4 regions of the Streptomyces sp. NPDC047028 genome follow, and region 4 is predicted to be linked to each of the others. Evidence: riboswitches for the same ligand, from Rfam matches in the RefSeq annotation. Region 4 holds a riboswitch; each other region holds the start of a gene.
The links. A riboswitch is a leader RNA that binds a small molecule or an ion and turns the genes downstream of it on or off. The one in region 4 is predicted to bind cobalamin.

Region 1: it holds a riboswitch for cobalamin, as region 4 does, so the genes downstream of both, ABZ854_RS07855 ((2Fe-2S) ferredoxin domain-containing protein) here and metE (5-methyltetrahydropteroyltriglutamate--homocysteine S-methyltransferase) in region 4, are expected to answer to the same signal.
Region 2: it holds a riboswitch for cobalamin, as region 4 does, so the genes downstream of both, ABZ854_RS06190 (HoxN/HupN/NixA family nickel/cobalt transporter) here and metE (5-methyltetrahydropteroyltriglutamate--homocysteine S-methyltransferase) in region 4, are expected to answer to the same signal.
Region 3: it holds a riboswitch for cobalamin, as region 4 does, so the genes downstream of both, ABZ854_RS10305 (cobalamin biosynthesis protein) here and metE (5-methyltetrahydropteroyltriglutamate--homocysteine S-methyltransferase) in region 4, are expected to answer to the same signal.

Annotation. Positions count from the first base shown of each region.
Region 1 is NZ_JBEYVS010000006.1:77,066-84,291, reverse strand. Features, by position in the region: gene ABZ854_RS07870 (low specificity L-threonine aldolase) at 1-924, shown strand, start outside; gene ABZ854_RS07865 (peptidylprolyl isomerase) at 993-1,724, opposite strand; gene ABZ854_RS07860 (enoyl-CoA hydratase/isomerase family protein) at 1,829-2,884, opposite strand; gene ABZ854_RS07855 ((2Fe-2S) ferredoxin domain-containing protein) at 2,980-3,378, opposite strand; cobalamin riboswitch at 3,439-3,561, opposite strand; gene ABZ854_RS07850 (hypothetical protein) at 3,756-6,704, opposite strand; gene ABZ854_RS07845 (HSP90 family protein) at 6,707-7,226, opposite strand, start outside.
Region 2 is NZ_JBEYVS010000004.1:231,754-238,979, reverse strand. Features, by position in the region: gene ABZ854_RS06200 (glycoside hydrolase family 13 protein) at 1-1,291, opposite strand, end outside; gene ABZ854_RS06195 (metalloregulator ArsR/SmtB family transcription factor) at 1,754-2,098, opposite strand; cobalamin riboswitch at 2,177-2,377, shown strand; gene ABZ854_RS06190 (HoxN/HupN/NixA family nickel/cobalt transporter) at 2,439-3,551, shown strand; gene ABZ854_RS06185 (hypothetical protein) at 3,565-3,747, opposite strand; gene ABZ854_RS06180 (hypothetical protein) at 3,849-4,625, opposite strand; gene thrS (threonine--tRNA ligase) at 4,994-6,247, shown strand; gene ABZ854_RS06170 (nucleoside hydrolase) at 6,476-7,226, shown strand, end outside.
Region 3 is NZ_JBEYVS010000008.1:153,681-160,906, forward strand. Features, by position in the region: gene cobN (cobaltochelatase subunit CobN) at 1-757, opposite strand, end outside; gene ABZ854_RS10300 (cobyric acid synthase) at 754-2,262, opposite strand; gene ABZ854_RS10305 (cobalamin biosynthesis protein) at 2,259-3,203, opposite strand; cobalamin riboswitch at 3,303-3,445, opposite strand; gene ABZ854_RS10310 (hypothetical protein) at 3,583-3,810, opposite strand; gene ABZ854_RS10315 (inorganic phosphate transporter) at 3,842-5,104, opposite strand; gene ABZ854_RS10320 (lysozyme) at 5,271-6,050, opposite strand; gene ABZ854_RS10325 (class II aldolase/adducin family protein) at 6,209-6,892, shown strand; gene ABZ854_RS10330 (alpha/beta fold hydrolase) at 7,088-7,226, shown strand, end outside.
Region 4 is NZ_JBEYVS010000057.1:26,315-33,540, forward strand. Features, by position in the region: gene efeO (iron uptake system protein EfeO) at 1-567, opposite strand, end outside; gene efeU (iron uptake transporter permease EfeU) at 695-1,552, opposite strand; gene ABZ854_RS33200 (CopD family protein) at 1,743-2,912, shown strand; gene ABZ854_RS33205 (hypothetical protein) at 3,270-3,488, opposite strand; partial or broken gene ABZ854_RS33210 (malate synthase A) at 3,429-3,806, shown strand; partial or broken gene ABZ854_RS33215 (3-hydroxybutyryl-CoA dehydrogenase) at 3,803-4,408, shown strand; cobalamin riboswitch at 4,600-4,829, shown strand; gene metE (5-methyltetrahydropteroyltriglutamate--homocysteine S-methyltransferase) at 4,982-7,226, shown strand, end outside.

The DNA.
Region 1 (7,226 bases), on a different contig from region 4:
TCGGCCCACGTCAACGTCGACGAGGGCGGGGCGCCCGAGAAGGTCGCCGGGATCAAGCTCCTCACCGTGCCGGCATGGGACGGCAAGCTCACCCCCGAACTGATCGACCGTCAGGCATGGGGCTTCGAGGACGAGCACCGGGCCCGGCCCAGGGTCGTCTCGATCGCCCAGTCCACCGAACTCGGCACCTGCTACACGCCGGACGAGATCCGTGCGGTCTGCGACCACGCGCACGACCTCGGCATGCTCGTCCACCTGGACGGCGCCCGGCTCGCCAACGCCGCCGCCACCCTCGGCGTGCCCCTGCGGGAGATGACCACCGACGCCGGCGTGGACGTCCTCTCGCTCGGCGGCACCAAGAACGGGCTGCTCTTCGGCGAGGCGGTGATCGTGCTCAACGAGGACGCGGTGCGCGGCATGGCCCACCTGCGCAAGACGAGCATGCAGCTGGGCTCCAAGATGCGTTTCCTGTCGGTGCAGTTCGAGGCGCTGCTCGGCAGCGACCTCTGGCTCCGCTCGGCGGCCCGCTCCAACGCGATGACCCAGCGGCTGTACGAGGCGGTACGCGAACTGCCGGGCCTGGAGATCCGCCGCCCGGTGCAGGCCAACCAGATCTTCGCCGTCCTGCCGCCGGCCGTCACCGAGCGCCTCCAGAAGCGGTTCCGCTTCTACACCTGGGACGAGCGGGCCGGCGAGGTCCGCTGGATGACCTCCTTCGACACCACCGAGGCCGACGTGGACGCGTTCGCGGCGGCGATCGCGGAGGAACTGGCGGCGGAGCGGGGCGAGGGCCCGGCGGGCGCGCTGAGCACGGCCGAGCGCGAGGAACTGGTGCGACTGCGCCGTACCGTCCGCGAGATGGAGGAGACGATCGGATCGCTGGCGAAAGCGGTCGCGTTCTCCGCGAACGGCACGACGAAGTAGCGCCGTACGGTCCGCGTCGCGACCGCGCGGCCGGGCCGAGTCCCCCGGCCCGGCCGCGCCTTGCGTCGTCAGTGCCTGTGGGACTGGCGGACCCTGAGCAGTTCGGTCCGCAGGACGGGCGTGCCGTCGACGGGCGCCGGGTCGTCGGCGGTCGGTTCGACACCGCCGGCGGCGATCTTGTCGAGCGTCTTCAGGCCGGCGGCGCCGACGGTGCCGAAGACCGTGTAGTCCGGGCGCAGCGAGGAGTCGCCGTAGACGACGAAGAACTGCGAACCGTTCGTGTCCGGACCCGCGTTGGCCATCGCCAGCAGGCCGCGGCCGTAGAGGCGGCGGACGCCGGTCGGGTCGCTCGGTGCCGGCGGCAGGTCCACCGGCAGTTCGTCCTTGTACTTGTATCCCGGACCGCCCTCACCGGTGCCGGTCGGGTCGCCGCACTGCAGGACCTTCAGCGTCGGGTACGCCGTCAGCCGGTGGCACACCGTACGGTCGTAGAACCGGTGCCGTGCCAGGTGCAGGAAGCTCTGGACCGTGCACGGTGCCTCCGCACGGTCCAGACGCAGCGGGAGCGGGCCCTGGCTGGTCGGGACGGCCACGCCGACCGTGCCGTGCGCGGGGGTGTGCCGGGGGTCCGGCGGCAGGGGGACGGGGCGCGCCGCTGGCTCGTCCGGGGTCTGGGTGTACTGGCAGGGACCGTGCGTGGTGCGCGGCGGGGCGTCGGAAGCGGAGGCGGAGGCGGTGGTGCCGCCCCCGGACGCGACCAACGCCGCTGTCGCCAACGCGGTCATGAGAACTCGGTTCATGTCCTGCACACCCTCCAGAAGATCGTCAGCTTTCGGAGCGGTCGCAGTCTAAGGCGCGGCCCGGCGGGCGAGAACCCGCCCGCCGGCCATATCCGCCCCATCGGCTAGCCGGGTTCTGCGAGGCCGAGTTCGTGCTCGCCCAGCGGAGCGAAGAAGCGTTCGACGTCCGCGTCGGTCACCTCGGCCAGGGTGGGCGGCGACCAGCGCGGGTTCCGGTCCTTGTCGATGATCTGGGCGCGGATGCCCTCCACCAGGTCGGGGCTGCGCAGTGCGGCGCAGGAGACGCGGTACTCCTGGTCGAGGACGCGCTCCAGCGAGCCGAGACCCCGGGCGCGGCGCAGGGCGGCGAGGGTGACCTTGAGGGACGTGGGTGACCGGGTGAGCAGGGTTTCGGCGGCTTCCTTCGCGGCCGGGTCGTCGTACGCGAGGAGCCGGCCGACGATCTCCTCGACCGTGCCGGCGGCGTAGCAGGCGTCGATCCACTCGCGCCGGCCCGCCAACTCCCCTCGCGGCGGCGGCTGCACGCGGCCGGCCAGTGCGTCGGGTACGGGACTGTCGGCGAGGTCGTCCAGGAAGGCGTCCAGGGCGGTGGACGGCAGGTAGTGGTCGGCGAGACCGCAGAGCAGGGCGTCGGCGGCGCCGATCTGCTCGCCCGTCAGCGCCAGGTGCGTACCGAGTTCGCCGGGGGCCAGGGCGAGCAGGTGGGTGCCGCCGACGTCCGGGACGAAGCCGATGCCGGTTTCCGGCATGGCGATCCGCGACCGTTCGGTGACGACCCGGACGCTGCCGTGCGCGGAGATGCCGACCCCGCCGCCCATCACGATCCCGTCCATGACGGCCACGTACGGCTTGGGGTAGCGGGCGATGCGGGCGTTGAGGTGGTACTCGTCGCGCCAGAACGCCGCCGAGGCGGCGCCGTCGCCGTCGCGGGCGTCGTCGTGCACGGCACGGATGTCGCCGCCCGCGCACAGGGCGCGCTCCCCCGCACCCGTGACGACCACGGCCGCCACGGCCGGGTCGTGTTCCCACGCGGTCAGCGCCGCGTCTACGCGTCGGACCATCTCGTGGTCGAGGGCGTTGAGGGCCCTCGGCCGGTTGAGGGTGATGCGGGCGACCCGGCCGGTGGTGCGGAACAGGACGGGTTCCTCGGCGGCGCTCATCAAGACACCTCCGTCAGGTTCCGGGCCACGATGACACGCATGATCTCGTCGGTTCCTTCCAGGATGTGGTGGACGCGCGGGCAGTCGCGTGAGTCTCAGGGGTTCAGCGTGCGGCGCGGCGGGGTGAAGGTGTACAGGTCGAGGATGTCCGGCAGGGGTGCCACGCCCGGGCCGCCGGCCCGCACCCAGGTGACGATGTCCTCGGTCGCGTCCGGGTCGTTGACGAGACCGAGCCAGACCGGCCGCGCGCCGGCGGCCCGGCCCGTCGCGGAGGGCTGTACGACCATGACGTTGGCCTGGTCGCACACGTCGAGGCAGTCGGAGACGCGCACCGGCACCGCCGCCCGCAGCCGCGCGGTCTGAGCGGCGTGGTCCACCCCGGTCACCTTGGGGCTCCCGCAGCAGCAGTCCCGGCACACGACGACCCGGCACGGCACCGGTTGACCCACCTCCGCGGCCCCGCCCGGCGGCTCTTCCCACGGCTTCTCCGGCACGGCACACCACTCCCCTCCCGGGGAGATCCGCCCCGGGGTCGGTCGAGGAGGCGACCGCGTGAGTCTCCTGGCTCCCGGGTCGCCGCTCACCCCGCCTTCCCACCCCGGTCGGGGCGGTGGCCTGCCGGAACTCGCTCACCGGTCACAGTGGCGGGACCGCGCCGGATTCCCACCGGCTTCCTCGGACCGCCGTCGCCTGTTGTCACCGGTCATCATCTCACCGGGAGGGGCGGACCCCGCATCCGGCCGGTGTACGGGACGGCTCGGCCGGTGTACCGGACGGCTCGGCCGGATCAGCGGCCCCGCCCGACCGGATCGCGGACTCCGCCGGGCCGGTTCAGCGGCTCCCCCCCCCGCCGTGTCAGCGATCGGCGCCCTCACTCCTCGTCGCGCAGGCGGGCCGCCAGGGAGGTCAGTGGTTCGGTTTGCTCGGTGTGGCCGAGGGCGGTCAGGCGGGAGATGGCCGCGTCGAGGCGGGTGAGGGCGGGGGCCGGGCGTTCCAGGTAGACGCCCTCGACCGCGCCGGCGAGGCGGACGCACTCGGCCCACTCCCCGGCCCGCTCCTCGTCCGGTCCGGGCTCGCCGAGCAGGGTGAGGGCCTTCTCCAGGGCGGTGAGAGCGTCTTCGTAGGCGCCGGCGTAGGCGTTGACCCGTCCGTGCTCGTAGGCCAGCGCGGTGTCCAGGGAGCGGCCGCGAGCCTCGTACCCGGCCTCGCGGGCCTCGTCGGCGACCCGGCCGGCGTGGGCGAGGTACGCGAGGGCGTCGGTCAGGCCGTCGGCTCCCTCCCGCTGGGCCTGGAGGCGGGCGAGTTCCCGCAGGCAGTTGCTGAGCTGCTCGTAGCGCGGGGCCTCGGCGTGGGCGGCGATAGCCTGGTCGGCGGCCTCGCGGGCCCGGCCGAACTCGCCGGATTCGCCGAGGAGTACGGCCGTCTCCGCGGCGATCATGGCGTGGCTGCCGGGATCGTCGTCCCAGGCGGCCGACTCCGCGGCGAGGACGACGAACTCCGCCGTGGCGGCCTTGAGGTCCTCGCCCTCGTGCAGGGCCCGGGCGCGGATCAGGCGCAGTTGGGCGACGAGCCGGTCGTCCACTTCTCCCGCGGTGACGTCGGGTTCGGCGAGGAGGGAGTCGAGCAGCGCGATGCAGTCCTCGACGCGGCCGAGGTCCAGGGTGAGCTGGGCCGCGTTGCTGTAGGCGCAGAACGCGTCCGTACGGCTGCCGTGGCGCAGGTCCAGTTCGGCCGAGCGCGTCAGGTGGCGCAGCGCCTCGTCGGGGCGGCCCAGGCGCATCGCGGCCTCGGCCAGGCCGGCGTGGAGGCGGGCGGCGCCGACGGCGTCGGCCGGCCAGTCGGCGGCGAGGCGGAGACTCTCGGTCAGGTCGGCGTGCGCGGCCTCGGCGTCGTGGAGGCCGAGCTGGAAGCGGGCGCGCAGTCCGAGGGTGCGGGGCAGGTGCCAGCCGGGGCCGTCGGCCCTGAGCCGGTCGAGGAGGGCGTCGATCTCGGTGACGGCGGCGGGCAGGTCGCCGGAGATGGCGTGCGTGCCGGCCCGCAGCATCAGGGCGCCGGAGATCTGGCCGGCGATGTCGTGCCGGGTGGCGAACGCGTGCAGCGCGTCCACCTCGGCGCGGGCCGACGCGATGTGCTCCTCGCTCCGCGTGGTCTGCAGGCGCAGGCCGAGCGCGGTCGCCCGGAGCCGCAGCAGCCGGGCCTCCTGGTACGGGGCCAGGTCCGGCGTCTCCTCCTGGAGGCGGGTGACGGCCGCGTGGGCCTCGGTGAGCGCGGCGGCCTTCTCCTCGTCCGTGCCGGGGCCCTGCCCGGTGAGCTCGGCGGCGGCGAACGCGGCGCAGGCGCGGGCGACCGCCGCGTCACCGGTCGCGCCGGCCTCGTCGTACCGGGCGGCGGCCTGCTCCTGGAGCGCAGCCGCCGCGGCGAACTCGTCCTTCTCGCCGGCCCGGCTCGCCTCGTCGGCCAGCAGGTCCGCGCGGAGCCGGGCGAGCGGGCCGACGGCCGGGTCGTCGGGGTGGGTGTAGTCGGCGGCGGCGAGGAGTGTGCGCAGCCGCGCCCAGCAGGCCGTGGCGTCCGGGTGTCCCCCGGCGTCCAGGGCGCGGGCGCGGAGGACGAGTTCGGGCAGTGCCTCGGGTACGGCGGCTGCCGTGCGGGCGGTGGGCGCGGCGAGCGGGGCGGCCGTGACGTCCGGGGTGACGTCGTCGAGGGCGCGGGTGCGCAGGGTCAGTTCCAGGGCGTCCAGGAGGGGGGCGCGGTCGAGGCGTTCCCGGCGGCGGTCGGCGTGGGCGGTGGTGCCGTTGCGGCCGTCGAAGCGGGCGGCGAGGTCGTCGGCGCGGCCGTGCACCTCGACGCGCAGGGCGGACACCGTCCAGGCGCGGCCCGGGTAGCCGGCGGCGGGCAGGTGGCCGTGGCCGAGGGTTTCGACGCGCTGGAGGAGGACCTCGACGCCGGTGAGGAAGTCCAGCAGGTCGCGCGGCGAGTCGACCTCCTCGAACAGGTTGCGGTTCTCGGCGAGCAGTTCCAGGCCGCGTGCCTCGTTGCCGGTCAGCGCGCAGAACTCCAGGTGCCGGCCGACCTCTCCGGGCATCGAGGGGTTGCGGCGGCAGGCGCGGTAGCCGGCCAGGTGCAGTTCGCGGGCGCGGTCGGCGCGGCCGGTGCGCAGCAGGGGCAGCAGCGCGTACGACACGGAGCGGGCGGGTTCCTCCTGGCAGGACTCCTTGCCGGCGAGGACGGGCTCCCAGGTGTCCAGCGCGCGTCGGTCGTCGCCGGCCGCGAGGTGGTGGAGGGCGCGTTCGCAGGTCTCGCAGGCCTCGCAGTCGCTGAGCCGGGTACGGGCGCGGCCCGCCCACAGCTCGTAGGCGAGGGCGGTGTCCTCGCCCACGTGGGCGGCGAGCTGGTACGCCTGCCCGTAGTAGGGCTGGAGGCCGAGCCCGGCCCTCTCGTACCGGTCGCGCATCTCCGTCAGCCACTGGCGCAGGCTGGCCAGCGGGATCTCGGGCAGCGCGCGCAGGGCGCTGGCGACCCACTTGAACCGCCAGAACAGGGTGTGGCGCAGCCGCTCGTCGAAGACGTCGGGCTGCTCGTCGAAGAGGGTGAGCAACCGGGCGAAGACGACGGGTGACTTCCGGGGCTCGGAGCCGTAGGTGTACGCCTCCTGCAGTTCGAGGAGTGCGTGCACGAGCGGGCGGGGCTCGGCGAACTGCTCGGCGGCCTCGGCGAGTTCCTCGGCGGTGACGGTGCGGGTACGGCCGTAGGGGCGCCGGTCGTTCTCCTGGAGCGCCTGGTACAGCTCGTCCGAGCTCTGCGGATGGGGTGCGGTGGGCATCGTCAGCTGTCCTTGCGGAGGGCGTGGGCGAGGAGGTCGAGGAAGGAGCGGTTGATGAGGCTCGACTCGGCGGGCCTGAGGGGGCGCCGGGACAGCAGCGCGGCCTGCCCGTAGAGGGCTTCGGCGCTGGTCCGGGCCAGTTCGGGCTCGTCGATGGCGACGGCGGTGCGGACCAGCGGGTTGAGCTGGTTGAGGATCAGCTGGGCGCGGGGTGCCTCCTGGCGCAGGGCGCCGAGGATGTCGCCCCAGAGGCCGCCCTCCTGCTCGCGGGCGAGCTGGGAGCGGGTGCGCTCGTGCCGGGCCTCGCGGCTGTCGACCAGGAGGGCGGGTGCGGAGGCGGGCTGGAAGGTGCGCAGGGCGACGTCGCAGTCGAAGACGGCGAGGGCGTCGCGCGCCTGGGCGAGGTAGGCCGCGGCGGCCAGTTCCGTCTCCCGGTCGACGGGGTCGAGGTGCGCGGTGAGGGTCGCCGGGTCGAGGTCGGCGACGGTGGCCTCGGGCCTGATCTCCGGGAGCCGGTGGACC
Region 2 (7,226 bases), on a different contig from region 4:
GCAGGGGCACCCGGCAGCCGTCGCGGCCCTTGCGGACGTGGCCGGTCTGCTCCCAGATGGGGTCCTGGAGGACCTCGGTGGGCAGGTCGGCGACCTCGGGCAGGCCGAGTTCCTCGCCCTGGTAGACGTACGACGATCCCGGCAGCGCCAGCATCAGCAGCGTGGCCGCGCGGGCCCGGCGCAGGCCGGCCTCCTGGTCGACGGCCGGCGCGTGACCGCCGGACAGCAGCCAGGCGTCGGGGTCGGTGCCGGGCGGGAGCATCAGGCGGGTGGCGTGCCGGACGACGTCGTGGTTGGACAGCACCCAGGTCGCCGAGGCGCCGGCGGCGCGGGCGGTGGCGAGGGAGCCGCCGATGACCTCGCGCAGTTCGTCCGCGTCCCAGCCGGCTTGCAGGTACTCGAAGTTGAAGGCCTGGCCGAGTTCGTCGGGGCGGGCGTACAGGGCGCGGCGGGCGTCCGGTACCCAGGCCTCGGCGACGGCGGTGCGGGGCGGGGTGTAGGAGTCGAAGACGCGGCGCCAGTCGCGGTAGATCTCGTGGACCTCGTCCCGGTCCCAGTGGGGGTGGGTGCCGGGCGGGACCCGGGGCAGGGCGTCCTCGCCGGTGGCGCCGATGTCGCCGGTGTCGCGGAGTGGCTCGGTGAGGTCCTTGGCGAGGCCGTGGGCGACGTCGACGCGGAAGCCGTCCACGCCGCGGTCGGACCAGAAGCGGAGCGTGGTGCGGAAGTCGGCGCGCACCTCCTCGTTGGCCCAGTTGAGGTCGGGCTGCTCGGGGGCGAAGAGGTGGAGGTACCACTCGCCGTCGGGGACACGGCGCCAGGCGGTGCCGCCGAACACGGACTGCCAGTCGGTGGGCGGGAGTTCGCCGTGCGGGCCGCGGCCGGGGCGGAAGACGTAGCGGTCGCGGGCGGGGGAGCCGGGGGCGGAGCGCAGGGCCTCCTGGAACCAGGCGTGCTGGTGCGAGGTGTGGTTGGGGACGAGGTCGACGACGACCTTCAGGCCGAGGCGGTGGGCCTCGGCGGCGAGGGCGTCGAAGTCGTCGAGGGTGCCGAGGCGGGGGTCGACGTCACGGTGGTCGGCGACGTCGTAGCCGCCGTCGGCGAGTTCGGAGGGGTAGAAGGGGCTGAGCCAGAGGGCGTCGACGCCGAGGGTGGCGAGGTGGTCGAGATGGGCGGTGATGCCGTTGAGGTCGCCGAGTCCGTCGCCGTCGGCGTCGGCGAAGCTGCGGGGGTAGATCTGGTAGATGACTGCCTGGCGCCACCAGTCGGGGTTGCGGGGGGAGAGGTCTGCCATACCTGGACTCTGTCCACATTGCCCGGAAAGGGAACATTGGGGTTGGGGCGCGGTGACACTGGGCCGGGTTGGTGCTCGTGCGGCGGCGCCGCGCTGGGCCCCTCAGGGGGCTCCGCCCCCGAACCCCCCGGCCTCGCCCACCCACCACCCGACTCGCTGGATCGAGAAGTAACCGCCGAGGCCCGACTCGGTGGCCCGGAGGGGGCCCCGGACGGCCGACTCGGTGGGGCGGAGGGACCCTTGGTGGTCGACCCGGTGGGACGGAAGGAACCCCCCGCGGACGACCCGCAGGGGCGGGAGGGACCCTTGGTGGTCGACCCGGTGGGACGGAAGGAACCCCCCGCGGACGACCCGCAGGGACGGAAGGAACCCCCGACGGACGACCCGGCGGGACGGAAGGAACCCCCGGCGGACGACTCGGTGGGGCGGGAGGGGGCCTTGGTGGGCGGCGGGCAGGCGGGTTCAGCAGTGTTGGAGTACCGCTGCGATCTCCTCGTCGACCAAGCGGTAGCGGACCACGCGGCCCTCCTTCTCGCCCGTTACCGCGCCGGCGGCGCGCAGCAGGCGGAGGGCCTGGGAGACGGCGGGGTCGTTCATGCCGGTGGCGATGGCGAGGTCGGAGACGGCGAGCGGGCCCGTGCGGTGCAGGGCGAGCAGGAGGGCCAGCCGGTTGGGGTCTGCGAGCAGGGAGAAGCGGTCGGCCCAGGTGCGTACGTGGCCCGCGTCGCCGATGGCGGCGATCGCCTCGCACACCCGGTGACCGTCGATGGTGCGACGGTCCGCTCGGTCGGCAGGCACGAGATGCATGCCGACATCTTCGCAGGCCGCGATGTGATCTTGAATACCTGCCCAGGTATGCAGCTATGCAGGCACCCGCCCGCACCTCTACCGTAGGCACGCCGTGGTGTTCGGGAAGTCGGTGACGGCCCCTCAGGGGTCCATGCCGACGCGGCCCTCGCCACTGTGATCGGGGAGTTCTCGTCCCGTCCGGCACCCGCCGGGCCACTGGTCGTACGACCGGGAAGGCAGGGACGGCGAACGCGCGACCCGTCAGCCAGGAGACCGGCCACGGCAGCTCACGAAGTGATCCACGAGGTGCTGGAGCGTGAACCGGATGACCTTGCCCGACCCTGCCCGCAGTACGGCCGTGAGGCCGAGCTCGACCGGACCGGACGCCCCCGGGCCGAACACCTTCAAGTGGCGGCGGGAGGACACCTACCGCACGGCGGGGCTGCTGGCCGTGATCGCCGCCCTGCACGTCGTCGCGTTCGGCGTGCTGTTCCTGCTGGTCGCCCCGCAGCACTACAAGGTCGGCCACGAGGTCTTCGGCATCGGCCTCGGCGTCACCGCCTACACCCTCGGCATGCGGCACGCCTTCGACGCCGACCACATCGCCGCGATCGACAACACCACCCGCAAGCTGATGGCCGACGGCAAGCGGCCGGTGTCCGTCGGCTTCTGGTTCGCGCTCGGCCACTCCAGCGTGGTCGTGCTGCTCGCCCTGCTGATCGCGGGCGGCACCTCGCTGGCCGGAAAGGTGACAGACGAGCACTCGGCCACCCACCGGGTGCTCGGGTTCCTCGGTACGACGATCTCGGGCACGTTCCTCTATCTCATCGCCGCGCTCAACCTGATCGCCCTGGTCGGCATCCTGCGCGTGTTCCGCGCGATGCGGGCGGGGACGTACGACGAGAAGGAACTCGAACAGCACCTGGACTCCCGGGGGTTCATGAACCGGCTGCTGGGCCGGCTCACCAGGTCCGTGTCCCGGCCGGGCCAGATGTACCCGCTGGGCTTCCTGTTCGGCCTCGGCTTCGACACGGCCACCGAGGTCACGCTGATGGTGATGGCCGGCTCGGGCGCGGCGGCGGGACTGCCGTGGTACGCGGTGCTGTGCCTGCCGCTCCTCTTCGCGGCCGGCATGAGCCTGTTCGACACGCTGGACGGCACGTTCATGAACTTCGCCTACCAGTGGGCGTTCTCCAACCCCGTCCGCAAGGTGTTCTACAACCTCACCATCACCGGCCTGTCCATCGCGGTCGCCTTCTTCATCGGCACGATCGAACTGGTCGGCGTCCTGCACGACAAGTTCGCCCTGAGCGACGCCGTCACCACCTGGATCGCCGGCCTCAACCTGGACAGCGTCGGCTACATCATCGTCGGTCTCTTCGTCGTCGTCTGGGCCCTCGCCCTCTCCTACTGGCGCCTCGCCCGCGTGGAGGACCGCTGGACCCTGGAGGCACCCGCGGCGTCGGAGTGAGGGAACTGCTGCCTCAGTGCCCGGCGGCCGGGGCGGTGAGGGAGGGTGCCGGTTCCGCCGCGTGGGCCGGGATCGCGTTGCCCGCGGTGATCAGGGCGGCGATGGTGAGGACGGCGGCGGCGACGCTTCGGGCGGTGGGGGTCGCGCTCAGGGCGCGGAGCCGGGAGTGGGGGCTCGCGCTTGTGCGTTCGGGCACGGGGACCTCGCAGCAACAGCGGTGGGGGGTCGGTCGGGCAGGGGCGGGGTGCCGTTCAACCTAGGGACGGACGGCTGGATCGGCAAGGGGCGCAAGGGTGTTCAGACCTGGGCCCGGCCCTGCTTGCGCACGTCGGCCAGGCGCAGTGCGCCCAGTTGCACGGCTGCCTGCGTGGCGTCGTTCGGTACGTCGCCCAGACCGCCGTTGGTGAGGGCGAAGGCGTCCGTGCCGACCCGGACGGCGGCCACGTCCATCGTCAGGAGCAGCTGGTCCCCGTCGCGGGTGAGGGCGGCCACGGTGATGTGCAGACCCTGGCGTACGTCCCCGACGTCGGGCAGCGGGGCGTCGGTGACCTGGATGTCCTCGAGGGTGCCGGCCTCCGTGGTGGCCGTGAACCGGGCGCACTGCGACGGCATGCCGCCGAGCCAGGCCAGCGCCCCGTCGACGTCCGCCGGCCGGCGTGCGCCGATCTGGAAGCGGATCTGGGCGTCGGTGTCGGTGTCGTCGAGGCCGACGGCGACGCGCGGCGGGCCACCGAGGAGTTCGTCGTCGTAGAGGGCGTCGAGCAGGCGCTGGCAGTCCCCGGCCGAGGTGCTCGCCTTCAGCAGACCGTCCCGCCAGGTGGCCGCCCCGCGCGTGGCGGTCCACGGCGGCCCCAGGTCGGTCTCCGTGATGAGGGCCTCACGGGCCTGCGCGTCGCTGAGCGTGGAGCCGTCGGCCCGGTTCGGCGCCTTCGCGGTGGGCGTCGGCCGGTCGATCGTCGGGGTCGGCGTCGGCGCGGTCGCCGGGTGTTCGAGGCCGAGGGTGGCGCAGCCGGAGAGGGTGACCAGACCGACGGCCAGGAGGAGGGCACGGCGGGATATCGCGGCAGGGGTCATCGGGGTGCCTCCTGGTCGGGGGTCGGGCCGGTGGGGGGAGAGGCCGCCTTCCCCCACGGCACCATCGCGGGGCCGACCCCACCAGCGCTCCGGTCCGTACGAGTGAGCAATTGCGTTGAGGGCGGGCGCGGCGGCTTGTTACGGTCCTCGTATGCAGCGCGCCGCCCAGAAGTCCGCGAAGTCCGCGATGTGCCCGAGGGGCACGACGACGCCGGAGACCGTCCCGGCGCGCTGACACCTGAGCCAGTCATCCGAAGCCCCGGGGCGAACGCCCCGGGGCTTCGGCCGTGCCAGCGGTCGTGTCGGTCCTCTCACGGGGTGTCCGCCTCCCTCAGCGAGAGGTTCCGCCCGTGAACGAGAACGCCCCCCTGCCCGACCACCGCCGCCTCGGCCGCGACCTCGGCCTCTTCGGCACCGACCCCCTGATGGGCGCCGGCCTGCCCTACTGGCTGCCCGACGGGGCCGTCGTACGCCACACCCTGGAGGAGTACGTCCGGGACGCCGAGCGCCGGGCCGGCTACCGGCACGTGTACTCGCCGGTCCTCGGCAAACGCGAGCTGTACGAGATCTCCGGGCACTGGGACCACTACAGCGAGGACATGTACCCGCCGATGAGGCTGGGCGGTTTCGAGGACTCCGGTGGGCCCGAGGACGTCAGTGCGGCCGAGGAACTGGTCCTGCGGCCCAGCCTCTGCCCGCACCACGCCCTGATCTACCGCTCCCGCTCCCACAGCTACCGTGAACTACCCCTCCGCATCGCCGAGTTGGGAACCATGTACCGGGCCGAGCTGTCCGGGGTGCTCGGCGGGCTGACCCGGGTCCGGGCCATCCAGCTGAACGACGCCCACATCTTCTGCACCCTCGACCAGGCCGTCGAGGAGGCCCGCGCCGCCCTGGAACTGATCGCCCGCGCCTACGCCGACCTCGGCATCCGGGCCGTACGGCACCGCCTGTCCCTGCCCGGCGAGGGCGGCAAGTACGTCGCCGACCCCGCGCTGTGGCACCGGGCCACCGCACTGCTGCGGGAGGTGCTGGACGCGGCGGGCGTGGAGTACGAGGAGGAGGCGGGGGAGGCCGCGTTCTACGGCCCGAAGATCGACGTCCAGATCGCCGACCCGGCCGGCCGCGAGTCGACCCTGTCGACCGTGCAGATCGACTTCCACCAGCCCGCCCGCTTCGACCTGCACTACATCGGCCCCGACGGCGGCCGGCACCGCCCGGTCATGGTGCACCGCAGCGTGATCGGCAGCGTGGAGCGGGCCGTCGCCCACCTCATCGAGACCCACGGCGGCGCCTTCCCGGCCTGGCTGGCGCCCGTGCAGCTGACCGTGCTGCCGGTGGCCGAGGAGCAGCGGGAGCGGGCGGCGGCACTGGTGCGGGAGGCGGAGTCCCTGGGGCTGCGGGCCGAGCTGTCGGGCCCCGACCGGGGCACCCTGGGCGCCCGGATCCGGGCGGCCCGCCTGGTGCCGTACCAGGTGGTGCTGGGCGCCCGTGAGGCGGAGGCGGGCCTGGCCGCCGTACGCCTGCGGGACGGCCGCCGCCCCGGCCCGATGCCCGCCCCGGAGCTGCTGCGACGGATCGGCGAGAGGGTGGCGGCCCGGGGGTCCGGGCTGTGGCCGTAGGACGACGGCCGGGGCCGCGAGAAGGCGGGGGCCGCGAGAAGGCGGGGGCCGCGAGAGGGCCGGGGCCGTGAGACGACCGTGGCCGTAAGAGGACTGGGGCTGAGAGCGGACCGGGCCCGTAAGACGGCCGGGGCCGTAAGAAGGCCGGCCCGTGAGACGACCGTGGCCGTGAGACGCGCGGTCTCTCGGTGCGGGCTCTAAGGTCGGTCCCGACGGAAGGAGTCCGCTGTGAGCGACCGGCCCGCCATCCCCGTGATCATCGACTGCGACACCGGGGTCGACGACGCCCTGGCCCTGCTGTTCGCCGTACGCCACCCGGGGCTGGACCTGCGCGCGGTGACCTGTGTCGCCGGGAACACGGACGTCGACGGGGTGGTCCGCAACACGCTGACCGTGCTGGAGCGGGCCGGTGCCCCGGACATCCCGGTGGCCCGGGGTGCCGAGCGGCCGCTGATCGAGCCGGCCCGCTCGGCCCGGCATGTGCACGGCCACGACGGCATGGGCGACCTGGGCCTGCCCGCGCCGACCCGTGCCCCGGCCGCAGTGGACGCGGTGACGCTCCTGCACCGGGAGATCCTGGCCAGCCCCCGCCCGGTCACCCTGATCCCGACCGCGCCCCTCACCAACATCGCCCTGCTGCTGCGCACCCACCCGGAGGTGACCCGCAACATCGAGCGGATCGTCTTCATGGGCGGCGCCGTCGCGACGGGCAACGCGACCCCGGTCGCCGAGTTCAACGTGTGGCACGACCCGGAGGCGGCGGCGATCCTCCTCACCGCCGGGGTACCGATCACCATGTACGGCCTGGACGTGTTCATGCGGGTCGTCGTCCCCGGTACGGACGTGCACCGCCTGCGCGCGAGCACCGACCCCGGCACCCGGCTGGCCGGCGACCTCCTCGCCCACCGGCCGACTTCCCAGGGCGGCCCCACGGAGGCCGAGGAGGCGGGCGGCCTCGGCGACGCGGGCGCGGTCTGCG
Region 3 (7,226 bases), on a different contig from region 4:
TGAGACACAGCCCCTGCAGCACGGGGATGTCCAGGTCCGCGAGCGCCCCGATGTCCCAGGACCCCTCGTCGCCGCCGGCCGAGGCCTGCGAGGCGTGGGTGCCGCCGGCGGCGAGCACGGTGGCGACCAGGGCGTCGGCCCGGCCCAGCAGCTCGTACAGCCCGGCGTCCGCGCCGCGCAGCGAACCGCAGTACACGGGCAGGGCGTGGGCGCCCTGCGCCTCGATCGCCTCGCACAGCGTGTCGACGAAGCCGGTGTTGCCGCTCAGCTCGTGCGCCCGGTAGAAGAGCACGCCGACCGTCGGGCGCCCCTCCCGCACGGCGTACGAGCCGTGGAGGCCGTACTCCGGCATCTTGTGGGGCTCCTCGAAGCCCTCGCCGGTCAGCAGCACGGTGTCCGACAGGAACCGGGACAGCTCCAGCAGGTTCGCCGGGCCGCCCTCCACCAGGTACCTCAGCGCCTCGGCGACGACACCGGCCGGCACGGAAGACTCGGCCATCAGCTCGGCGTCCGGGACCGTTTCGCCGCCCAGCAGCACGGTCGGGATGCCGGCCGCCTTCAGCGCGGCCAGCCCGTCCTCCCAGGCCCGCTTGCCGCCGAGCAGCCGTACGACCGCTAGGTCCGCGCCCTCGATCAGCGCCGGCAGTTCGCCGGTGACGTCGACGCGGGTCGGATTGCCGATCCGGTAGCCGGCGCCGGAGGCCCGGGCCGCCAGCAGATCGGTGTCGGCGGTCGACAACAACAACACTGTGCTCATGCGGGCGCTCCCGGTGGGATGAAGGGCAGTCCTTGCGGCGCGCCCGACTCGATGAGCCGCCAGAGCGCGTCCGTGTCCGCGTGCTGTTCGATCAGGTCGCCGAGCCGGTCGAGCTGCTCCTCGCGCAGCGCGGCGAACGAGGTGTCCGGCGCGGGCACGAAGCGGCGGCCCGCGGCGGCCGCCACCTCCCGCAGGAAGGCCCGCCGGAAGCCGTCCGACTCCAGCGAGCCGTGCCAGTGCGTGCCCCAGGTCTGGCCGACCCGGCAGCCGTCCAAGAAGGGGTCACCGCCGGTCACTTCGGCGATCCCGTGGTGGATCTCGTAGCCCTCGACCCGCTCGCCGAGGGCCTCGCCCACCGGCCGGGTCAGGGTCTTCTCGCGGGCGAACCGCACCCGCACGGGCAGCACACCGAGCCCGGCGACCTCGCCCGCCCGGGACTCGACGTCGTCCTCGATGTGCTCGCCGAGCACCTGGAAGCCGCCGCAGATCCCGAGGACCGGACGCCCCTCGGCGGCCCGTCGGACGAGCGTGTCCGCGAGTCCCCGCTCGCGCAGCCACTCCAGCGCCCGCACGGTCCCGCGCGTGCCCGGGACCACCACCAGGTCGGCGTCGGCCAGTTCCTCGGGCCGGTCCACGAACCGGACGACGACGCCGGGTTCTGCGGCGAGGGCGTCGACGTCGGTGAAGTTGGACATCAGCGGGACCGCGCAGACGGCGACCCGCAGCACGTCCTCGCCGACCGGCGGGGCGACGTTCGACTCCCGGACCGTGCCGCGCAGGGACACGCGCAGCCCGTCCTCCTCGTCGATGCCGAGGCCGTGCCGGTACGGGAGGACGCCGTAGGTGCGCCGCCCGGTGAGCCCGTGCAGCATGTCCAGGCCCGGCTCGAGCAGGCTGACGTCGCCGCGGAACTTGTTCACCAGGAAACCGGCGACCAGTTCCTGGTCCTCGGGGGAGAGCAGGGCCACGGTGCCGAAGAAGGAGGCGAAGACGCCGCCCCGGTCGATGTCGCCGACGACGAGGACGGGGAGCCGCGCGCCGCGCGCGATGCCCATGTTGACGATGTCGGTCCGCCGCAGATTGATCTCGGCCGGGCTGCCCGCCCCCTCACAGATCACCGCGTCATACGTGCCCCGCAACTCGGCCAGGCAGTCCAGCACGGTGCCGAGCAACTGCTGCTGCCTGCCCCCGTGGTAGCCGCGGGCGCTCAGCTCGCCGACCGGCTTGCCGAGCAGCACCACCTGGCTGCTGCGCTCCCCGCCGGGCTTCAGCAGGACGGGGTTCATCAGCGCGGTCGGCTCGACACGGCACGCCTGGGCCTGCATGGCCTGGGCCCGCCCGATCTCCGCGCCCTCGCGGGTCACGAACGAGTTGAGGGACATGTTCTGCCCCTTGAACGGCGCGACTTTCACGCCCTGGCGGACCAGCCACCGGCAGATCCCGGCCGTCACGACGCTCTTGCCGGCGTCGGAGGTGGTGCCGGCGACGAGGAGACCCCCGCTCACTTCCCACGTCCCTTCAGGAGGAGGCGCCCGGCGACGGTCACGCCGAGCGCGAGGAGGCCGACCCGGCGGGAGAGCCGTACGGCCCGGTCGACGTCGGTGACACGGACCGCGCGTCCGGCGTCGCCGTTCAGCACGGGGCGGTGCTCGACCCGGCCGCCGTAGGAGAGGGTGCCGCCCAGCCGCACGCCGAGGGCGCCCGCGAACGAGGCTTCGACGGGCCCGGCGTTGGGGCTCGGATGCCGGCGCGCGTCCGCCCGCCAGGCGCGTGCGGCACCGCGCGGATCGGGTCCGGCGAGCGTGGCGAGTACGGCGGTCAGGCGTGCCCCCGGCCAGCCGGCGAGGTCGTCGAGGCGGGCGGAGGCCCAGCCGAAGCGGCGGAAGCGGGGGGACTTGTGACCGACCATCGCGTCCAGCGTGTTGACGGCCCGGAAGCCGAGCAGGCCCGGCACTCCGCCGACCGCTCCCCACACCAGGGCGCCCACGACCGCGTCCGAGGTGTTCTCGGCGACCGACTCGACCACGGCCCGCGCGATCCCGTCGGCGTCCAGGGCCTGCGGGTCCCGGCCGCACAGGTGCGGCAGCCGCGCGCGGGCCGCCTCCACGTCATCCGACTCCAGGGCGCGGCCGATCGTCCGCGCCTCCCGGGCGAGCGACGTGCCGCCGACCACCGCCCAGGTTGCGGCCGCGGTCAGGGCCGCGGAGGCGGCGGGGGAGCGGCGTACGGCGTGTGTGGCGAGCGCCCCGAGGGCGACGGCGCCTCCGGCGCACACGGCGGTGTGCAGCGCGCCCCAGCCCCGGTGGTCGTGCCACAACGCGCTCTCCACGGCCGCGGCCGTCCGTCCGAACACGGCGACCGGGTGCCCGCGGCGCGGGTCGCCGAGGAGCAGGTCACCGAGGAGGCCGGCGGCGGCGCCGTACGCGTAACTGCGATCGGCACCCATCGGCTCAGCCGGCCGCGGGCACGGCGAAGGGCCGGTGAAGAATCCTCGTTCGGCAGCCGAGCATGGCGGTATGTCCTCACTCAGGGTGTCCGCGCCCTGGGTTGACGAGACCGGCGGTGAGAGTTCCTGGCTCCCGGGGATTGCTACCCCGGTGACAGTGGCGGGACCGCGCCGGATTCACACCGGCTTCCTCTGCTGCCGCCGTACATGGCCCGGGCAGTCCACCACGCCCCCGGAACGGCCGTCAACTTGCCGTTGACCTGCGGGGGGAGAGTGTGCCGATCCCCACACCGGCGGTGTGTCTCCTCGGACATGCGAAAGGCCCCACCCCGGTGCATGCGGCCGGGTGGGGCCTTCCAGACGGTCGGTCAGGACCTGGTCAGGACTTGCCGACGATCAGGTAGAGGCCGTACGCCACCGCCGCCGCGCAGGCCGCGAAGCAGACGTAGGCGCCGGTCACGGCGAGCGCGGCGGAGTTGCCCTCGGCCGCGGCCCGCTCGCGGCGGGCCAGGCCGGTGACGCCGAGGGTGAACAGGGTCACCAGTCCCACGGTGACCACGAGGCTGACGCCGAAGACGGATCCGATGGCCGCCCAGTCGATCTTCATGTCGTTTCCTTGGTTGTCCGGAATGACCGGGTCAGACGGCGGCGGCCGGCGGCACCGCCGGAGCGACGACCGGTGCGGAGGTCTCGGCGGGGGCCGGGATCGTGGCCGTCAGGTCGGCGGGGACCGGGCCCACCGGGGGCGGGGTCACCATGGCGATGGCGGTGGTCACCACGCCGGCCGGCTCCTCGGCGGCGTCGACATCGTTGACGTTGGAGCTGTCGACGACCTCGCGGCGGGACCGCTTCCAGATCGCGGCGCTGGAGGCGACCAGGAACACGACGACGGCACCGGTGCCCCAGTCCCCGAGGTCCGTCACGGACTCGGCGAGCGCCCCGACCAGTGCGGCGGCCGGCAGGGTCAGCACCCAGGCGACGACCATGCGGGTCGCCGTGGACCAGCGGACCACACCGCCCTTGCGGCCGAGGCCCGCGCCCATCACCGAGCCGGAGACGACGTGCGTGGTGGAGAGGGAGAAGCCGAGGTGGGAGGAGGCCAGGATGGCCGTGGCCGCGCTGGTCTGGGCGGCGAAGCCCTGCTGCGGCTGCAGTTCGGTGAGGCCCTTGCCCATGGTGCGGATGATCCGCCAGCCGCCGATGTAGGTGCCGAGCGCGATCGCCATGCCGGCGGACAGGATCACCCAGGTGGGAGGGTTGGAACCGGGGGCGAGGGCACCGCCCGCGACGAGCGCGAGGGTGATGATGCCCATCGTCTTCTGCGCGTCGTTCGTGCCGTGGGCGAGGGAGACCAGGCCGGCGGAGGCGATCTGGCCCGCGCGGTAGCCCTTGCGGGTGGCCTCGCCGCCGGCGTTCCCGCCGACGCCGTAGGAGAGCCGGGTGGCGAGCATCGCCGCGATGCCGGCCACGACCGGCGCGGCGACCGCGGGGAGCAGCACCTTGGTGACGAGCACGTCACCGTGGACGGCACCGAAGCCCGCGGAGGCGACGGTGGCGCCGACCAGGCCGCCCATCAGGGCGTGGGAGGAGCTGGAGGGGAGACCCACCAGCCAGGTCACCAGGTTCCAGAGGATCGCGCCGACCAGGGCGGCGAAGATGACCTCGGGACGGATGCCGTTCTCATCGACGAGACCCTTGGAGATCGTGTTGGCGACCTCCACGGAGAGGAAAGCGCCTACAAGGTTCAGTGCGGCGGACATGCCGACCGCGACCTTGGGCTTGAGGGCACCGGTCGAGATGGTGGTGGCCATCGCGTTGGCGGTGTCGTGGAAACCGTTCGTGAAATCGAACGCAAGTGCGGTTACGACCACAATCGCGAGGATCAGCGAGAAGCTTTCCATTTACCCAGGCAATCGTTCGAGCGTCATTGGCTCGTCGAACGTAGGCAATCTGAGTGAACGGAAGGTGAACTGGGCCGGGACTCGCGATGTCGGTAACGGGGGGCCGTGCTTCCGCCTGTGATTCCGTGGTGCGCCGGTGTGTGCCCCGGCCCCGCGAGCCCCTCGGTCACCACCCGCGCGCGAAGGTCCGCAGCCGGCTCGGCGAGCCGTTGAAGAGGTTCTGGTCGCCCGGCAGACCGCCCTTGGTGTCGTACTGCCAGAAGGTCCAGTACGCCCAGCCGGCGGGCAGTGTGCCCGGACCCCGCGAGCCGTGCCGGGCGATCCACAGGGCGTGCGAGCGGGCGAAGGAGGTGCTGCGCCCGGTGCAGGTGTCCCACCAGTGGGTGGTGGTGTAGATCACCGGGCGGCGCCCGGTCTCCCGCTTGATCTCGTCGCTGAAGGACCAGATCCAGTCGACCATCTGCCCGTGGCTCAGCCCGTAGCACTCGTGCTTCGGGTCGTACGGGTTGTACTCGATGTCGAGCGCGGGCGGCAGGGTCTGCCCGTCGGCCTGCCAGTCGCCGCCGTTGTGCACGAAGAAGGCGGCCTGCGCGGCGCCCGAGGACCGGTCGGGGCGCGCGAAGTGGTACGCGCCCTTGATCACGCCCGCGTCGCCCGCGCCGCCGTACTGCTCGGCGAAGTACGGGTTGCGGTACGTCGTGGACTCGGTCGCCTTGATGTAGACGAACCGGGATCCGTTGGCGCGGGCCTCGGGCCAGTCGACGTTGCGCTGGTGAGAGGAGACGTCGTGGCCCCGGGGCAGGCTCGCGACCGTGGCGGGCGGCCCCCAGGCCGGGACCGCGGTCGCCGTGGCGGCGGTGAGGAGGGTGAGCGCGGAGGTGGTCACCGCGAGCACGCCGAGACGGCGGCGGGGACGGCGACGGGAAGGTGTGCGATGACGGGCCATGCGTCCCCCCAGCTGTGGCGGTGAAACATCGTCCAGCGAGCAAGAGGGATCATTGAATGCCGACTGATCATCCAATGAGCGGATTTTCGCGGCGTTTCGTACGGGTCCACTCATTCGGCGGTACGACGATCGGACCGGACGGCTGGGAGGATCACGGCATGGCTGAACCGCTGCGGGACACGAGAGACGAAGAGACGCGGGCGTCGGAGGCTCGGGCCTGGGAGGCGGTGGTCGCGACGGCCCGGCGCAGCGTGGCCGACGGGCTCGTCGTCGGCACCTCCGGCAACGTCTCGGCACGTGTCGGGGACGTCGTGCTGGTCACGCCGTCCGGCGTGCCCTACGACCGGCTGACCCCCGCCGACCTCACCGGTGTCGACCTCGCCGGCCGGCAGGTACGCGGCACGCTCGTGCCGACCAGCGAGCTGCCGATGCACCTGGCGGTCTACCGCACGACCGGCGCGCGGGCCGTCGTCCACACCCACGCCGTGCACGCCACGGCCGTCTCCACCCTCGTCACGGAACTGCCCCCGATCCACTACATGACCAGCGCCCTCGGCGGCCGCGTCCGCGTCGCCCCGTACGCGGCCTACGGCACCGACGAACTGGCCGAGAACATGCTCCGCGCCCTCGACGGCCGCTCCGGCTGCCTCCTGCGGAACCACGGCACGATCACCTACGGCGCCACCCTCGACGAGGCCTACGACCGCACCGCCCAGCTGGAGTGGATGTGCCGCCTGTGGCTGACCGCGTCCGGCGTGCCCGGCCTGACGCCTTCTCTGCTGACGGAGGCACAACTGGCCGAGACCGGGGAACGCCTGAAGGGATACGGCCAACGGAGGTAGCCCGTGCCCACACCACCCGCCCGCAGTCCCCTTCGCACCCTGCTGTCGGCCCGCCCGGGGTCGTCACCCCGCCCCGGGCCGTCACCCCGTACCGGCGTTCCGCTGGCCGGTCGTGGGGTGCGCCGGGACACTGGAGCCGTGCGCACCGTCACAGCGACCGCCGCCCTCAGAGCCACCGCCGCCGCGTTCACCGGGATGCTCGCGGCCGGCGCGGCCTCCGTCGCCGTCGGCCGGCTCGCCAGCGATGCCGCCCTGAAGGCGCCCGCCGGCCGTCCCCTGCCGACCGAACCCCGGCTCACCGTGCACCGCACGGCCGCGGGGCAGGTCACGCTCA
Region 4 (7,226 bases):
GTAGTAACGGGCGGGCGCGAACGCCTGCTCGGCCTTCGCGATGTCGCCGGAGCGGACCGCGTCGGTGAACTTCTTCGTGGCCGGCACCAGCTTGTCGACCTCGCCGATGACATAGGTCTTGTAGCCGCTGACGGCCTGTTCCAGATCGGCCTTGACCGCGGGGTCCTGCGAGGCCTTGCCCGCCGATCCGCTGACCGTGAAGGCGGTCTTCTCCGTCTTGGCGTTCGGGCAGTACACCTGGTACTTGCCGCCGTCCAGGTGCAGCGAGAAGGTGCCGGACAGGCCCGGGGAGAGGTTCTCCTTCTCCCCCATGATGATGTCGTCGCGCAGCAGTTCGGCCTCGGAGACCTTGTTGGCGTGGGTGTTCTTCACCGTGAAGGTCACGGGCCCCGCGGCCACGGACTTCGGGGAGACGTGGCAGCCGTTGTCGTCGAGTTCGACGGAGACCTTGGCGGCGCCGGCGGGGGCACTGTCCGTCTTGTTCTTGGCGCATCCAGTGGCGACGAGTCCGGCGACGGCGAGCACACCGGTGACTCGCAGGACGCGTGGCGTGATGGATCTGTGCATGGGACAGTGCTCCCTCGAGCTAGAGGTGATTCAGAAGGACCCGGGGGTAGGGGGTCGTTCGGGGGAAAGGGGAAAGGGGAAAAGTGACCGGGGGTGGGGCGGACGGCCCCGCCGGACGGCCGGACCGTCAGGCGTGTCCGGTGATCTCGGCGGCCACGGGAGCGCCCTGGGCCGGGCGCCGGGAACCCCGGCGCGGCCAGGCGATGTAGGCGAACATCGGCACCGCGTACACCAGCCAGGCCGTCACTTCGGCGACGACCGGCCGCGGCTGCACGCCCAGCACGCCGGTGAGCAGGGAGGACAGCACGGTGCCCGGACGCACCAGCCAGTTCAGGTCCAGGGCCTGTGCCTGACCGGCGTTCAGCCACCCCGCCTCGTGGGCGGTGTGCATGACCGTCATCGTCAGTCCCGCCGCGACCAGGACCAGGACCAGACCGGTGATCTTGAAGAACCGGCCGAGGTTGAGGCGGACTCCGCCGCGGTAGATGCCGTATCCGACCACGACCGCGATCAGGATGCCGATCAGCGCACCGGTGGTGCCGCTCGCGACGCTGGTGCTGTTCTGGATGACGGAGATGAGGAACACCGCCGTCTCGAAGCCCTCCCGCAGCACCGCGAGGAAGGCCATGGCCACCAGGGCGCGCGCGGACCCCTGGGCCAGAGCGTGGGCGGTCTGGGTCTCCAGTTCCTTCTTCATGCCCCGGGCGTGCCGGTTCATCCAGAGGATCATGAAGGTGACCATGACGACGGCGAACGCGCCGATCACGGTCTCCAGCGCCTCCTGTTGGCGCTGCGGCAGTTCACGGGAGAGCGTGATCAGCCCGACCCCGATCAGCAGACAGAGAACGACCGCGGCCGCGACGCCGATCCACACCTGTCGCAGCGCGTCACGGCGGCCGCTGCTGCCCAGGAACGCCGCGATGATGCCGACGATGAGCGACGCCTCAAGGCCCTCTCTCAAGCCGATCACAAGAGTGGGGATCACGGGGACATTCCTTCCGGGCAGCGGTCGAACCGGTTCGAGATTAAGCCCCCCGCATACAAGCTAAGGTTAGCCTTACCTAAAGATATGGCAATGCGATGAACCTTCCGGCCCGAATGATGCGAGATCGCCCCCCCCCAGACACTCCATGAGGGTGTACGGCCTGGATAGAACTTAGGTTAGCCTCACCTTCATGAGCACCCTTCTGCTGGCCGCGGACACGGCCGGATACACGCTGCCCACCACCTGGCGAGCCCTGACCAAGACGGGCTACTTCCTCGGCCTGAGCGGGACCATCGGCGGCCTCGTCACCTATGCGACCACGGTCCGCCCCACGCTCAGGAGGACACCGGACACCGACGACGCCTCCCTGCTGCGTCACCGCTCGTCGGTCTGGTTCGCCTGGTCCGGCGTGGTTCTCCTGGTGGCCGGATACTTCCAGCTCGCCGCTCGGGTGGCCCGCAACGGCCGAGGAATGCCGTTCGGCCACGCCCTCGCGCCAAGACCCATATGGCAGTTCCTCAGAGCCCCCGCCGACGACGGCACCTGGATCGCACAGGGCACCCTCTTCCTGGTGCAGAACCTCGTCCTCCTGGCGACCGCGATCCTCCTCATGACCCTGTTCACACGCGCCGCCCGCCGCCGCGTCGACCCCGTGGCCCTCACCGCTCTGCCCCTCGCCCTCGCGGTGACACTGATCGGCGCGGTCCCGGCCACCGTCCCGCTCAAGGCCGACGAGGTGCTGGACCTGGTCCTGACCCAGACCCACATCATCAGCGGCACCGTCTGGCTCGGCGGCCTGGCCCTCCTCAGCGTCCTCGCCGGCGCCCGCCGCCGTCTGAGCCCGGACGCGGGCCTGCTCTGGGCCGACCTGTGGCGCCGCTTCAGCCTCGTCGCGATGATCTGCGTCGCCGCCGTCGTCGTCTCCGGCCTGTGGATGAGCTGGAAGCACGTCGGCGCCGTCAGCCAGTTGTGGACGACCGGCTACGGCCTCGCCCTGCTCGTGAAGATCAACCTCGTCCTCGGCATGGTCACCGCGGGCGCCTTCAACCAGTTCTGGCTCATGCCCCGCATGGCCCAGGCCCGCCGAACCGGCGAGAACGCCTCCCTGCTCCACCTGACACTCCGGCACTTCCCCAAGGTCGTCTGGGGAGAAGTCGCCCTCGGCCTGGCCGTCCTCGTCGTCGTCCCCTTCCTCAGCGGCTCCGCCCGCAAGGAAGCCGGCGGCGCCCCGGCCGAACCCTCCGCGGGCGTCTACACCGCGGGCCTGGCACTCGCCCTCGCCCTCGCCGTCTCCCTCTACGCCACGGCCCGCGCGTCCGACGCCCTCTCACGCCGGACACCCACTCCCGACCCCGCCTGACACACGGAGCCCTCGCACGATCGATCGCGGGCGGCACCCGACGCTCGTCCGGCATCATGCCTGCACCGGCAGGGCGAGAATCGCGGACAGCCGCCCTTGCGTGGATGCTACGTTCGCGGAACATCGACTCACGGCCATCGCCCCGGACCGGCGTACGTGCGTGCCGCTCGCGGGGCGGGCCAGCACGCCCATGACACCGACCGCAGGAGCAACCTCGTCGCCAGCCGCGTCACCCTCGTCTCGCCCGCCACGAGCCCGTCGCTGCGGCAGGCCCGCTTCTACGACGGCGACTCGGTCGACGGCATCGGGCGGCGGGCGCACATGCGGCGGCGGGATCACTGCCCATCCCCGCACATGTCATCGTGTCGCCGAGTGCGCGTTGCCGGGAGACGGCGGCCGCGTGCGGGCTTCGACGGCGTGGAGACACCGGAGCTGGGCGGCCTGGACGTGGGCCGCTGGCGAGGCCGCACCCTCGACGCGGTGGCAGCGGCCGAGCCGGAGACCCTGGGAGAAGCTGTGTCCACCAGTGCCCTGACCCACCACGTCCGCGTTCTCGCTGACCTGGGCGACCGTCACGACGAGATTCTCACGCCCGCCGCCCTGGACTTCCTGGGCCGCCTGGCCGCAGCCTTCGGCACCCGCCGGAACGACCTGATGAGAGAGCGCCGCCGGCAGGTCCTGCGCCTGGCATCGGGCTCCCCCCTCGACTTCCCGATCGTCACCACCGCCATCCGTGCCGACCCGTCCTGGCGAGTCGCACCACCGGCACCCGGGCTGACCGACCGCCGCGTCGAGATCACCGGCCCTCCGGACCGCCGGATGACGGTCAACGCCCTCAACTCCGGGGCCAAGGTCTGGATGGCCGACTTCGAGGACGCCACCGCACCCACCTGGAAGCCGTCGTGGAGAACACGGACGCCAAGACGGAGGTGTTCGCCGCTCTCGACGAGATCGTCGAGGATCCCGCCGCCGTCCTCGCCAGCAATACCTTGTCCCTCCCGATCATGCGGCTCGGCATGGCGACAAGCCGCGCGGACAGGGTCGTGGGACTGCACTTCTTCAACCCCGTCCCCGTGCTGCCCCTGGTCGAGGTCGTGACCTCGCTGCACACATCGGCCGACACGACCGCCGCGGTCGAGGACTTCGCGGCCCGCGTGCTCGGCAAAACCGTCATCCGGTCCCGGGACCGGGCCGGCTTCGTCGTCAACGCGCTGCTCATCCCCTACGTTCTGTCGGCGATCCGCATGGCGGAGTCCGGCTTCGCCACGGCCGCCGACATCGACACGGGCATGGAGCTGGGCTGCGCTCACCCGATGGGCCCACCGAGGCTCACTGATCTGATCGGGTTGGACACCGTCGCCTCGATCGCCGAATCGCTTGACGACGAGTTCAGGGAGCCGCTCTACGCTCCGCCGCCGCTGCTCCAGCGGATGGTGGAGGCGGGACTGCTCGGCAGGAAGACCGGCCGGGGGTTCCACAGCCACGACCGGGGCTGAGGACCTGGTAGGACGCGGGCTGAGGGGCCCGCACCGCCGCAGGGATGAAGGTCCCCACGCGGCGTGACAGGGGAAGGGCGGGAAGCGCGCGTGCGGCGGGCTTCCCACCCTGTGGACCGCACGGCGCGATGTGGGCCGCCTCACCGTCCAGATGACGGACGTCCCGCTCTCTTCTCTGACGTTGACCCCGTAGGCTGGCCGGTGCAGCTGGTTCGCCCCGTCCGCCAGGCGGGATGCGTCGTAAGAGGGAACCCGGTGGGAATCCGGGACTGCCCCGCAGCGGTGAGCGGGAACGACCGCCGTCATACGCACTGGGTCCGAGGAGGGCCTGGGAAGCGACGGCCAGTAGGTGTCTCGTACGACTTCGTACGACGAGGCGTGCCCGCGAGTCCGAAGACCTGCCAACTGCCCGTGTGCGAACCACTCGTGCGCGGACATCCCGGTGACCTCGAGGGCGGGTCGGCGAACACACCGAACGGACGGCCGTCGGCCGACACCGTCCGGCATGTTGTTCCTTCGCGCTCTCGTCCCCTCTCCGGGATCTCAGGGATTCATCTCGCGAAGGAGATCTCCGTGACCACCAAGCCCGCGGCAGCACGGGCCACCGTGTACGGCTACCCCCGCCAGGGACAGGGCCGGGAACTGAAGAAGGCGATCGAGGGCTACTGGAAGGGCCGCGTCACCGCTGACGCCCTCCGTGCCACCGCCGCCGACCTGCGCCGTACGAACTGGCAGCAGCTCTCCGAGGCCGGCATCCACGAGGTGCCCACCGGCGACTTCTCGTACTACGACCATGTCCTGGACACCAGCGTCATGGTCGGCGCGATCCCCGCACGCCATCGGGACGCGGTGGCCGCCGATCCGCTCGACGGCTACTTCGCCATGGCCCGCGGAACACAGGACGTCGCACCGCTGGAGATGACCAAGTGGTTCGACACCAACTACCACTACCTGGTCCCCGAACTCGGCCCCGACACCGTGTTCGCCGCCGACGCAACCAAGCAGGTCACCGAGCTCAAGGAAGCCCTGGCACTGGGACTCACCGCCCGGCCGGTGCTGGTCGGTCCGGTCACCTACCTCCTCCTGGCCAAGCCCGCACCCGGCGTACCGGCCGGCTTCGAGCCGCTCACCCTGCTGGACCGCCTGCTGCCGGTGTACGCCGAAGTCCTCGCCGACCTCCGCGCCGCGGGCGCAGCGTGGGCCCAGCTGGACGAGCCCGCCCTCGTCCAGGACCGCACCCCGGCCGAACTCAACGCCGTCACCCGCGCCTACCGTGACCTCGGCGCCCTCACCGACCGGCCCAAGCTGCTGGTCGCGTCCTACTTCGACCGGCTCGGCGATGCCCTGCCGGTACTCGCCAAAGCCCCGGTCGACGGCCTGGCCCTGGACTTCACCGAGGCCGCCGCCGCCAACCTGGACGACCTCGCCGCCGTCGGCGGCCTGCCCGGCAAGCGCCTGGTGGCCGGCGTCGTCAACGGCCGCAACATCTGGGTCAACGACCTGGCCACATCCCTGTCCACGCTGGGCACCCTGCTCGGACTGGCCGACCGCGTCGACGTCTCCGCATCCTGCTCCCTGCTGCACGTCCCGCTCGACGCCACCGCGGAACGGGACATCGAGCCGCAGATCCTGCGCTGGCTCGCCTTCGCAAAGCAGAAGACGCGCGAGGTCGTCACCCTCGCCAGGGGCCTCTCCCAGGGCACCGGCACGATCACCGCCGAACTGGCCGCCAACCGTGCCGACCTCGCCTCCCGAGCGGGCTCGCCCATCACCCACGACGAGGCCGTGCGCTCCCGCGCCGCCGCGGTCACCGACGCCGACGCCCGCCGCTCCCAGCCCTACGGCGAACGCACCGCGGCCCAGCGCGCCCACCTCCGCCTGCCCCTCCTCCCGACCACGACCATCGGGTCCTTCCCGCAGACCGGCGAGCTGCGCGCGGCACGCGCCGACCTGCGCGCCGGCCGCATCGACATGACCGGCTACGAGGAACGGATCAAGGCGGAGATCCACGAGGTGATCACCTTCCAGGAGAAGACCGGCCTGGACGTCCTCGTGCACGGCGAGGCCGAACGCAACGACATGGTCCAGTACTTCGCCGAGCAGCTCACCGGCTACCTCGCCACCCAGCACGGCTGGGTCCAGTCCTACGGCACCCGCTACGTCCGCCCACCGATCCTGGCCGGTGACATCTCCCGGCCGGAGCCGATGACCGTGCGCTGGACCGCGTACGCCCAGTGCCTCACCGACCGACCGGTCAAGGGCATGCTCACCGGCCCGGTCACCATGCTCGCCTGGTCCTTCGTCCGCGACGACCAGCCTCTCACCGACACCGCCCGCCAGCTCGCCCTCGCCCTGCGCGACGAGGTCAATGACCTGGAAGCGGACGGGACTTCGGTGATCCAGGTGGATGAACCCGCACTGCGTGAGACCCTCCCCCTGCGCGCCGCCGACCGGGCTGAGTACCTGGCCTGGGCGACCGAAGTCTTCCGCCTCACCACCAGTGGGGTCCGCCCGGACACCCAGATCCACACCCACATGTGCTACGCCGAGTTCGGCGACATCGTCCAAGCGATCGACGACCTCGACGCCGACGTCATCAGTCTGGAGGCTGCCCGCTCCCACATGCAGGTCGCCCGCGAACTCGCCGCCCACGGCTACCCGCGCGAAGCCGGCCCCGGTGTGTACGACATCCACTCGCCTCGCGTGCCGAGCGCCGAGGAGGTGGCGGACCTGCTGCGCACCGGTCTCAAGGCCATCCCCGCCGAACGGCTCTGGGTCAACCCCGACTGCGGCCTGAAGACCCGCGGCTGGCCCGAGA